2 regions of the Micromonospora sp. NPDC005979 genome follow, and region 2 is predicted to be linked to the other one. Evidence: predicted binding sites of a transcription regulator. Region 2 holds the regulator's gene; the other holds the start of a gene.

Region 1 (5,417 bases), on a different contig from region 2:
GTGAATGCGCAGCCGCCAGGTGTCCGGATTCACCTGCGGCACCACCAGGGCGGTGTCGATCCGGTAGAACCCGGAGTTCGGGGTGACGTACGGCGCGAGCTGAGCCAGGGACAGGTCCGCTCCCGCCGGCACGGCCGGCGCGGGGACGGCCGGGGCGGGCAGCCGGATCGCGTCCCGGGCGGCCGAGACACCCCGCCGTCCGGCCAGCCAACGGCCGCCGAGACCGGCCACGGCCGCCGTACCGAGCAGCACTCCGGTGCCGGTGAGGAACCGTCGGCGCGACTCCGGGTCGACACCCTCGACCGGCGCGGCCGGCGTCACCGGCGTGGGTGGGTCCCACGGCCAGGGGTCCAGCTCGAACGGGCCGGCGATGAACAGCCAGAGCACCAGTGCGCCGAGCCCGCCGCCGACCAGCGACGGCAGCGCGTCGAAGACGTCCGCGCCGGGCCGGGTCAGCGCGGCGGCCACACCGACGGCGCCGAACGCCGCGATACCGGCCAGGCCCAGGGCCAGCCGGCGGACCGCCAGCATTCCGAAGAGGGCCGCGAACCCGCCCAGCAGCAGGGCTGTTCCGGTCAGCAGGGCGATCTTGTCGGCGGTGCCGAAGACGTCGATGGCGAACTGCTTGAGCGGCTCGGGAACGGCGTCGACGACCACCCCGCCGACCGCGACCAGTGGCGCCGACCGGGGGCCGGTCAGCACCGCCACCGGCTCCGCGATGCCGATCGCGACGGCGGCGGCGGTGACTCCGGCCAGCGCGGCGTACCGCCGTGACGTCGTGCTCATCGGCCCAGTGTGCGCGATCATCTCGGCCGACCGCCAACGACGTCATCGCTTGGTAATGCTCGCGCGGACGAAACCGGGGCACACCGCCGTACGGCGGTGTGCCCCGGAACGGGTGTCGCTACCGGGTCAGAAGCCCGGGCCGTGCTGGTGGCCGTGGCCGTGCCCGCCACCGGCGGCGGCCGGCTCGGCCTGCTCCGGCTTCTCCACCACGAGGCTCTCCGTGGTGAGCAGCAGACCGGCGATCGAGGCGGCGTTGGTGACGGCGTTGCGGGTCACCTTCACCGGGTCGATGATGCCGGACTTGACCAGGTCGCCGTACTCGCCGGTGGCCGCGTCGAGGCCGTTGCCCCACTGCATGCCGGCGACCTTCTGGGTCACGACGTAGCCGTCGTGGCCGGCGTTCTGCGCGATCCAGCGCAGCGGCTCGACCAGCGCCTTGCGCACGATCGAGACGCCGACCTTCTCCTCGCCGGTGAAACCCAGGTCGTCGTCGAGCACGGGGAGGATCTGCACCAGGGCGGCGCCGCCGCCGGGCACGGTGCCCTCCTCGACCGCGGCCTTGGTCGCCGCGATGGCGTCCTCGATGCGGTGCTTGCGCTCCTTCATCTCGACCTCGGTCGCCGCGCCCACCTTGATCACGGCGATGCCGCCGGAGAGCTTCGCCAGCCGCTCGGCCAGCTTCTCCCGGTCCCAGTCGGAGTCGGAGGCCTCGATCTCCTTGCGGATCTGCGCCACCCGGTCGTCGACCTCGGTCTTCTGGCCGCCGCCGTCGACGATCGTGGTGTTCTCCTTGTCGACCACGACGCGCCGGGCGGTGCCGAGCACCTCCAGGCCGACCTGGTCGAGCTTGTAGCCCAGCTCCGGGGCGACCAGCTCGGCGCCGGTGGAGATCGCGATGTCCTGGAGCATGGCCTTGCGCCGGTCGCCGAAGCCCGGGGCCTTGACCGCGCAGACCTTGAGGGTCTTGCGCAGCGAGTTGACCACCAGGGTGGAGAGCGCCTGACCGTCCACGTCCTCGGCGATGATCAGCAGGGGCTTGCTGTTCTGCAGGACCTTCTCCAGCAGCGGGAGCAGCTCCTCGATCGCCGAGATCTTCTGGGTGGTGACCAGGATGTACGCGTCCTCGAGGACGGACTCCTGACCCTCCAGATCGGTGACGAAGTTCGGCGAGATGAAGCCCTTGTCGAACTGGAGACCCTCGGTCACGTCCAGCTCGGTGGTGAGCATCGAGCCCTCCTCGACGGTGATGACACCGTCGCGGCCGACCCGCTCCATCGCCTCGGCGATCAGCTCGCCGATGGTGGCGTCCTGCGCGGAGATCGTCGCCACGTTCGCGATCGACTCCTTGTTGGAGACCTCGACGGCCTTGCCGAGCAGCGCCTCGGAGACCTTGGCGGCCGCCGCGTCGATGCCCCGCTTGAGGCCGGCCGGGTTGGTCCCGGCGGTCACGTTGCGCAGGCCCTCACGGACCATCGCCTGCGCCAGCACGGTCGCGGTGGTGGTCCCGTCGCCGGCGACGTCGTTGGTCTTGGTCGCCACCTCCTTGACCAGCTGCGCGCCGAGGTTCTCGTAGGGGTTGGTGAGCTCGATCTCCTTCGCGATGGTCACGCCATCGTTGGTGATCGTCGGCGCACCGAACTTCTTGTCCAGGACGACGTTGCGCCCGCGCGGTCCGAGGGTGACCTTGACCGCGTCAGCGAGGGCGTTGACACCATGCTCCAGCAGGTGTCGGGCGTCGTCCGAGAAGCTGAGGATCTTCGCCATGAATGTCCCTTCGAAGCGCCGCTGCCCCGGCCCGGCGAGCCGGACCGGGGCAACGACACTGATCGGTTGCTTACTTCTCGATGACCGCGAGGACGTCGCGGGCGGAGAGCACCAGGTACTCCTCGCCGGCGTACTTGACCTCGGTGCCGCCGTACTTCGAGTAGAGGACGGTGTCGCCGACCTGCACGTCAACCGGGACCCGGTTGCCGTTGTCGTCGACGCGCCCCGGACCGACAGCGAGGACGGTGCCCTCCTGCGGCTTCTCCTTGGCGGTGTCGGGAATCACGATGCCCGACGCCGTGGTGGTCTCAGCCTCGTTCGCCTGGACCACGATGCGGTCCTCGAGCGGCTTGATCGCAACCTTGGTCGCGGTAGTCACGGGCATACCCTCCTGGGGTACTGGTTTCGTTGCCGGCCAGCGGGGCTGACCAGCGTCAATCTGCCTCATGCCACCGGGCGGGGCCGTCGTCGCGGGTGCCGGTCCGCCTGGCGTGCGCATCCGGGTCGCGAGACCCGGAAGCTGGCACCCTCAGGGTGAGAGTGCTAATCGCAGGTTATTCCGTGGCTAGCACTCCGTCAAGGAGAGTGCCAGCGCGTCGCGCCCCGCCAGCGGTATTTTCCCCTCGGTCGGGAGAATGGGCAGGTGGATCTCGATCAGTTGGCGGCACTGCGTACCCCCGAGGGGTCGGCCGCCCTCACGGCGGCGGCCGAGCTGACCGGCGGCGATCCACTGACCGCGGCGTCGGCTCTCCGCGCGGCCGGGGTGCCCCCCACGCTGGCGGCGGCGGCCCTCACCCAGGCCGAGCTGCGCCACCGGGCGGTCGGCAAGTTCGGCGCGGCCGCCGCCGGGATGTTCCTCACCCGGCCCGGCCTGGAACAGGCCACCCGCCGGGTGGTCGCCGACCGGCGTGCCGCCCGGTTGTCCGCGGCCGGCGTGCGCACCCTGGCCGACCTCGGGTGCGGCCTCGGCGCGGACGCGCTGGCCGCCGCCCGTGCCGGCATCCGGGTGTACGGGGTGGAGGCCGACCCGGTGACCGCGGCGATGGCGGCCGCCAACGCGGCCGCAGCCGGGCTGGCCGACCTGTTCACCGTCGAGTGCGGCGACGCGACCGCGTTCGACGTGTCCCGGGTGGACGCCGTCTTCTGCGACCCGGCCCGACGGGCCACCGGCACCGGACGACGGATCTTCGACCCGCGCGCCTACTCGCCGCCCTGGGACTTCGTGACCGGCCTGGCCGAGCGGGTGCCGCGCACGGTGGTGAAGGTGGCGCCGGGCCTGGATCACGCGCTCATCCCGGCCGGCGCGGAGGCGGAGTGGGTCTCCGTGGACGGCGACCTGGTCGAGGCCGCGCTCTGGTGCGGCGAGTTGGCCGAGGTGCCCCGCCGCGCCAGCGTGTACCGGAGGGAGATCCACCAGCTCACCGGCTCGGGCGACACGGAGGCGCCGGTCGCGCCCGCGCGCCGCTACCTGTACGACCCGGACCCGGCGGTGGTCCGCGCGCACCTCGTGGCCGAGCTGGCCACGGAGCTGGACGCCAGCCTGGCCGACCCGAGCATCGCGTACCTGTACGCCGACCAGCCGACCCGCACCCCGTACGCGCGCTGTCTGGAGATCACCGACGTGCTGCCGTTCTCGCTCAAGCGCCTGCGGGCACTGCTGCGCGAGCGTCGGGTGGGCCGGGTGGAGATCCTCAAACGGGGTTCGGCGCTGACGCCGGAGCAGTTGCGGCGGGACCTGCGCCTGGCGGGCGACCAGGCGGCGAGCCTGGTGCTCACCCGGGTGGCCGGAGCGCCGACCGTGCTGATCGGCCAGCCAGTCGTTTAGGTTGGGAACGTGGCGGGACAGGGCACTCCGGCAACGGCACTGCTGGCCAAGCGCGGGATCGCGCACCGCACCCACCCCTACCGGGTGGCACCGGACGCCCCGAACTACGGCGCCCTGGTGGCGGCGGCGCTCGGCGTGGCTCCGGAGCGGGTCTTCAAGTCGCTGGTGACCGAGGTGGACGGTGTCCTCACCGTGGCGGTCGTACCGGTGACCGGTGAGCTGGACCTCAAGGCGCTCGCGGCGGCGGTCGGCGGCAAGCGGGCGGCGCTCGCCGAGCGGACGGTCGCCGAGCGGGCCACCGGTTACGTGCGGGGCGGGATCAGCCCGCTCGGGCAGCGTCGGCGGCTGCCCACCGTGCTCGACGACTCCGCACTGGACCTCGCGACGATCTACGTCTCCGCTGGTCGGCGCGGGCTGCAACTCGAACTGGCGGCGGCGGACCTGGTGGCGCTCACGGCGGCCCGTACCGCGCCGTTGCAGGCCCGCTGAGCTGTCGTTACATCCCCCTTTTCGTGGGATGTTCGGCGAGTAACAGTCGCGTTGCTGAATTGTTATCGCTTCCAACAAACTTGGGACCTGCGTGGTCTTGTGGTGCCAGTGTGACGCGGAATACGTTGCCGGACACAACAAAACAACACCTCCCCCACCTCCGAAAGGACCCTGCACATGCGTAAGGGGATCCTCACCATCGCCGCCGTGGGCCTGCTCGCGACCGGCGGTTTGACCGCGTGCGGCGACGACGACTCCGGCTCCGACGCCGGCGGCTCCGCCAAGACCCCGAAGATCGGCGTGATCCTCCCGGACAGCAAGTCCTCGGCCCGCTGGGAGACCGCGGACCGTCGGTTCCTGGAGGAGGCGTTCAAGGCCGCCGGCGTCAAGTACGACATCCAGAACGCCCAGAACGACAAGACCGCCTTCCAGACCATCGCCGACCAGATGATCACCAGCGGCGTCACCGCTCTGATGATCGTCAACCTGGACTCCGGCACCGGCAAGGCCGTGCTCGACAAGGCCAAGTCGCAGGGCGTCGCCACCATCGACT
Region 2 (5,417 bases):
GGTGTCGACGGTGATCGGGGCCTCGACGCCGAACGCCGTCTCGTGCAGGTCCAGTTCGAGGCGCAGGATCGCGTCCGCGCCCGGTCGGGTCCGTGGACGCGGCCCACGGCCGGCGCCGCCCGCGGCGCCACCGAAGAACGCGTCCATGATGTCCTGGAAACCGACGAACGGGCCGGCTCCCCCCGGACCACCCGGGCCGCCCGCGCCCCCGCCGCCGGGGGCGAGCGGGTCGCCACCCAGGTCGACGATCTGCCGCTTCCGGTCGTCCGAGAGGACCTCGTACGCGGCGTTGATGTCCTTGAACTTCTCCTGGGCCTCCGGGTCCGGATTGACGTCCGGGTGGAACTGGCGTGCCAGCTTGCGGTAGGCGCGCTTGATCTCGTCATCGGAGGCTTCCCGGCTGACACCGAGGATGCCGTAGTAGTCCCTGGCCACTGCGTTCCGTATCCTCATGTTCGTCTCGCGTTGCGCCGACCGGCGGCCGCAGCCGGCCGTCGGCCCTGACTGGTCAGTTCTGGGCCAGCAGCTCGCCCACGTAGCGTGCCACGGCGCGCACCATGGCGATATTGCCGGGGTAGTCCATCCGGGTCGGCCCCAGCACTCCCAGGCCGCCCACGATGGTGGCCCCCGGGCCGTACCCGGTGCTGACCACCGAGGCGGCACGCAGGTTGTCGAACTCGTTCTCGTCGCCGATCAGCACCCGGGTCGTGCTGGGCTCGGTCTCGCCGATGAGCTTGAGGAGCACGACCTCCTCCTCCAACGCCTCCAGGATGGGCCGCAGCGAACCCTGGAAGTCGAGCAGACCGCCCCGGGTCAGGTTGGCGGTGCCGGCCAGGGCGATGCGTTCCTCGTGCCGCTCGACGAGCGTCTCCAGCAGGACGGTGGAGAGCGTGGTCATGGCCGGGCGTAACTGCACCGGCGCCTCTTCCACCAGCGCCTGCACCAGCGGCGGGGTGTCCGACATGCGCTCGCCGGCGAGCTTCTCGTTGACCAGGCGACGCAGGTCGGTGACGTCGTCGGCGGGCACCGGCCCGGGCAGCTCCACCAGCCGCTGCTCGACCCGGCCGGTGTCGGCGATCATGACGAGCATCAGCCGGGTGGTGGAGATCGGCACCAGCTCCAGGTGGCGCACCGAGGAGCGGGCGAGGCTCGGGTACTGCACCACGGCCACCTGCCGGGTCAACTGGGCGAGCAGCCGCACGGTGCGGTGGACCACGTCGTCGAGGTCGACGGCCCCGACGAGGAAGCGCTCGATGGCCCGGCGTTCGGCCGGGCTGAGCGGCTTGACCCGGGACAGCCGGTCGACGAAGAGCCGGTAGCCACGGTCGGTGGGCACTCGGCCGGCGCTGGTGTGCGGCTGCCGGATGTAGCCCTCCTCCTCCAGCACGGCCATGTCGTTGCGGACCGTCGCCGGGGAGACCCCGAGCTGGTGCCGCTCGACCAGCGCCTTGCTGCCGACCGGCTCCTGGGTCGAGACGTAGTCCTCGACGATGGCGCGGAGCACGGCGAGTTTCCGGTCGTCCAGACCCATCCTCCGCACCTCCTGTCGCACGTCGGCCGCCGGCCCACGCGGGCCGACGGACCGTCCTGGCACTCGACTGTAACGAGTGCCAGTCTACGTCGGCGTGCCCGCCGACGCGATGATCAACGACCGCCCGTGACATCCCGCGCGGGTCGATCGGCCCGGACGGTAGGGCGATGTCGCTCTGGTGCGACGTTGCCAACGGCACCTACCGTGACAACCATGACTGAACCACCTCGCCCTCCCGGCGCGGGAGACCCCGGCAACTACCCGCCGGAGCCGAATCTCCCCGGCTCGTCCTCGTCGGCCGAGCCGCCCACCGCACCACTGTCCGGGGCGCCCGGCCCGGGCGGCTATCCCCCAGCCGGTGACTATCCGCCGCCCACCGGTGACCAACCGCCGTCGGGCGGCTACCCTCCGCCGGGCGGCTATCCCCCACCTGGTGGTTACCCCCCGCCCGGCGGTTACCCCCCGCCGGGCGGCCCGACTGGCGCGTATCCGACCGGCGGCGCGTACGGCGGCCCCGGCGGCGGTTACGCCAACAACGAGGACAAGACCTGGGCGCTCGTCGCCCACTTCGGCGGCGCGGCCGGGATGATCATCAGCGCTGGCGTGCTCGGCTGGATCGCCCCGCTGGTGGCGTTGCTGGCCCGGGGCAGCCAGTCCCCGACCGTACGGGCGCACGCCGTGTCGGCGCTCAACTTCCAGCTCATCTGGTCGATCGTCGGCCTGGTCGGCTGGGTGCTGTCCTGCATCGTCATCGGCTTCATCGGTGTCGTGGCGGCCGTCGTGCTCGGGGCCGTGTGCGGCATCCTCGCCGGCATCAAGGCCAACGAGGGGCAGCTCTACCGCTACCCGCTCTCCGCCAACTTCATCAAGTGATCCGGGCCGGCCGCTCCCCCGGCCGGTCCGGCACACCGCCGCCGGCCGGGCGGGGCGTCCGGCTCAGGGCAGCAGGTCCCGCACGACCGCGTCGGCGAGCAGCCGGCCGCGCAGGGTGAGGACCGCCCGTCCGGCGGCGTACCCCTCGGCGTCCAGCAGACCGTCGGCGAGGGCCCGCGCGGCACCGGCCCGACCGGCGGCGTCGAGCACCCGCAGCGGCAGTCCGCTGGCGAGCCGCAGCCGGAGCATCACGTCCTCCATGTGCGCCTCGTCCGTGGTCAGCACCTCGCGGGCCAGGCCGGGTGACGCGCCGGCCGCCAGCCGCTGGGCGTACGTGGTGGGGTGCTTCACGTTCCACCAGCGCACCCCGCCGACGTGGCTGTGCGCGCCCGGGCCGAGGCCCCACCAGTCGGCGCCGGTCCAGTAGAGCAGGTTGTGCCGGCACCGGGCCTCGTCGGTGCGCGCCCAGTTGGACACCTCGTACCAGGAGAGGCCCGCCGCGTCGAGGGCGGCCTCCGCCGCCAGGTAGCGGTCCGCCGCCACGTCGTCACTGGGGTACGGCAACTCGCCGCGCTTCATCCGCGCGGCGAGCCGGGTGCCGTCCTCCACGATGAGGGCGTACGCGCTGACGTGGTCGACCCCGGCGGCCACGACCTGCGCCAAGGTGGCGGCGAAGTCCTCGGCCCGTTCCCCCGGCGTGCCGTAGATCAGGTCCAGGTTGACGTGGTCGAACCCGGCCTCGCGCGCCTCCCGGGCGGCGGCGGTGGCCCGGCCGGCGCTGTGCTTGCGGTCGAGGATCGCCAGCACACCGGGCGACGCGGACTGCATGCCCAGCGAGATCCGGGTGTAGCCGGCCGTCCGCAGCAGCTTCAACGACTCCGGGGTGACCGACTCCGGATTCGCCTCGGTGGTCACCTCGGCGTCGGCGGCGAGCCCCCAGGTGCGGTCGATGCCCTCGAGGATGCGGGCCAGGTCGTCGGCGGGGAGCAGGGTGGGCGTGCCGCCACCGACGAAGACGGTGTCGACGCGGGGTGGCGGGTTCTCGCCGAGCACCCGGGCGGCGAGCGCCAGCTCGGCCAGCACGGTGTCGGCGTACGCCTCACGGCTCGCGCCCCCACCCAGCTCGGCGGCCGTGTACGTGTTGAAGTCGCAGTAGCCGCAGCGACTGGCGCAGAACGGGACGTGGACGTACACGCCGAAGCCGCGCGCGCCGACCGCCGTGGTGGCGGTGGCGGGCAACGATCCGTCGACGGGGACGGTCTCACCATCTGGAAGGACGCCGGGCATGGCAACTAGTGTGCCCGGCATGACCTCTCCCGACGTGCTCGTGCGGGTCGCCACGGCCCGTGGGGTGACCACCCTCACCCTGGACAGCCCGCACAACCGCAACGCGCTCTCCACCGCCCTGATGACCCAGTTGCTGGCCGGGCTGACGGACGCGGTGGCCGACGACGCGGTCCGCGTGATCGTGCTCGACCACACCGGGCCGGTCTTCTGCTCCGGCGCGGACCTGAAGGAGACCGCCGCGGCGTACGCCAGCGGAACCGTGCCCGCCGGCATGCTGGGCGACGTGCTGGCGGCGCTCTGGGAGTGCCCGAAGCCGATCCTGGCCCGGGTCGCCGGGCCCGCGCGGGCCGGCGGACTGGGCCTCATCGCGGCCGCCGATCTCGCGGTCTGCGCCGACGAGGCGACGTTCGCGTTCACCGAGGTCCGCATCGGGGTGATCCCGGCGGTGATCTCGGCGACCGTGCTGCCCCGGCTGCACCCCCGCGCAGCCGCCGAGCTGTACCTGACCGGGAACACCTTCGACGGGCGGCGGGCCGTCGAGGTCGGACTGGTGACGGCCTCGGTGCCGGCCCAGGAGCTGGACGACGTGGTGCGGGGCTACTGCGACTCCCTGGTCCGTGGCGCGCCCGGGGCGCTGGCCGGCACGAAGGATCTGCTGCGCCGGCCGGGCACCGCCGAGCTGCGTGGCGACCTGGCCCGTCTCGCCGCGCTCTCGACCGGCTACTTCCTGTCCGAGGAGGGCCGCGAGGGGGTCATGGCGTTCCGGGAGAAGAGGTCGCCGCGATGGGTGGCCGCTCTGGACGCCGAACGCGGTGACCAGGCCGGGTAGGACCGGGGACGTCGGCCGGCTGCGGTGGCGGCGGGTGCCCATGCCCTCCCCACGTCCTTTGCTCTGCTTCACCAGAGGCAACACCCGAGGGCTCCGAGTGTTGCCTCCAATGAAGCAGAGCAAAGGCCCCTCGATGGGGGTCGGGGCCCCGCCTGGAAGCGGCGGCGCCCCGAAGGGTCACCACGCCGTCGCGCCACCGTCGACCGCGTAGTTGGCGCCGGTGATGTACGACGCCCGGTCCGAGGCGAGGAAGACCACCAGCTCGGCGACCTCCTCGGGGCGGGCGAAGCGCTTGAGCAGCGTCTTCGCCGTGATCGCGTCCCGGGCCTCCTGGTCGTCCCCCAGGTCGCGTTCACTGGCCGGGGTGAGGATGGGCCCGGGGCTGACCGCCACCGCCCGGATGCCGTGCGGAGCGCCTTCGAGCGCGAGCTGGCGGGTCATGCCGATGACGCCGGCGTTCGCCGCCGTGTGCCCGACCATCGGCGGGACGTGACCTGCGATCATCCCGGCCATCGAGGCCGCGTTGATGATGACGCCGCCACCGCGCCGGACGAGGTACGGCCAGGCGAACTTCGACACCAGGTACGGAATGTCGAGTTCACCGGCGATCGTGTACCGCCAGTCGTCGACCGAGAAGTCCGGCAGGGGGCCGAAGCGCAGCGCGGCCGCGTTGTTGTAGACGACGTCGAGCCCTCCGTACGCGGCCACGGCGTCCTCGACGAGCTGACGGACCTGTTCGGGGTCGGTCAGGTCGACGGGCGCGATGCTCGTCATCTCTCCACCGGCGGCCCGGACGAGGTCGACCGTCTCGTTGTTGCCGTCGACCTGGATGTCGGCCCCGACGACCTTCGCGCCCTCGCGGGCGAAGGTCAGCGCCGCGACGCGCCCCAGACCACC

What was found. The regulator HrcA, encoded in region 2, represses chaperone genes, less so after heat shock. The targets are predictions, from matches to a motif close to GGTTNGCACNCTCNNNNNGAGNGTGCNAACC.
Region 1: groES (co-chaperone GroES) is a predicted target of HrcA. The motif match lies at 3,069-3,099, and genes of this name have one in related genera.

The regions. Positions count from the first base shown of each region.
Region 1 covers NZ_JBEXUR010000008.1:221,614-227,030, forward strand. The annotation lists gene ABZ272_RS15965 (molybdopterin-dependent oxidoreductase) at 1-786, opposite strand, end outside; gene groL (chaperonin GroEL) at 913-2,550, opposite strand; gene groES (co-chaperone GroES) at 2,621-2,935, opposite strand; gene ABZ272_RS15980 (methyltransferase domain-containing protein) at 3,194-4,375, shown strand; gene ybaK (Cys-tRNA(Pro) deacylase) at 4,385-4,864, shown strand; gene ABZ272_RS15990 (substrate-binding domain-containing protein) at 5,042-5,417, shown strand, end outside.
Region 2 covers NZ_JBEXUR010000025.1:64,036-69,452, reverse strand. The annotation lists gene dnaJ (molecular chaperone DnaJ) at 1-435, opposite strand, end outside; gene hrcA (heat-inducible transcriptional repressor HrcA) at 509-1,531, opposite strand; gene ABZ272_RS29515 (DUF4870 domain-containing protein) at 1,745-2,404, shown strand; gene hemW (radical SAM family heme chaperone HemW) at 2,468-3,691, opposite strand; gene ABZ272_RS29505 (enoyl-CoA hydratase-related protein) at 3,711-4,520, shown strand; gene ABZ272_RS29500 (SDR family NAD(P)-dependent oxidoreductase) at 4,698-5,417, opposite strand, start outside.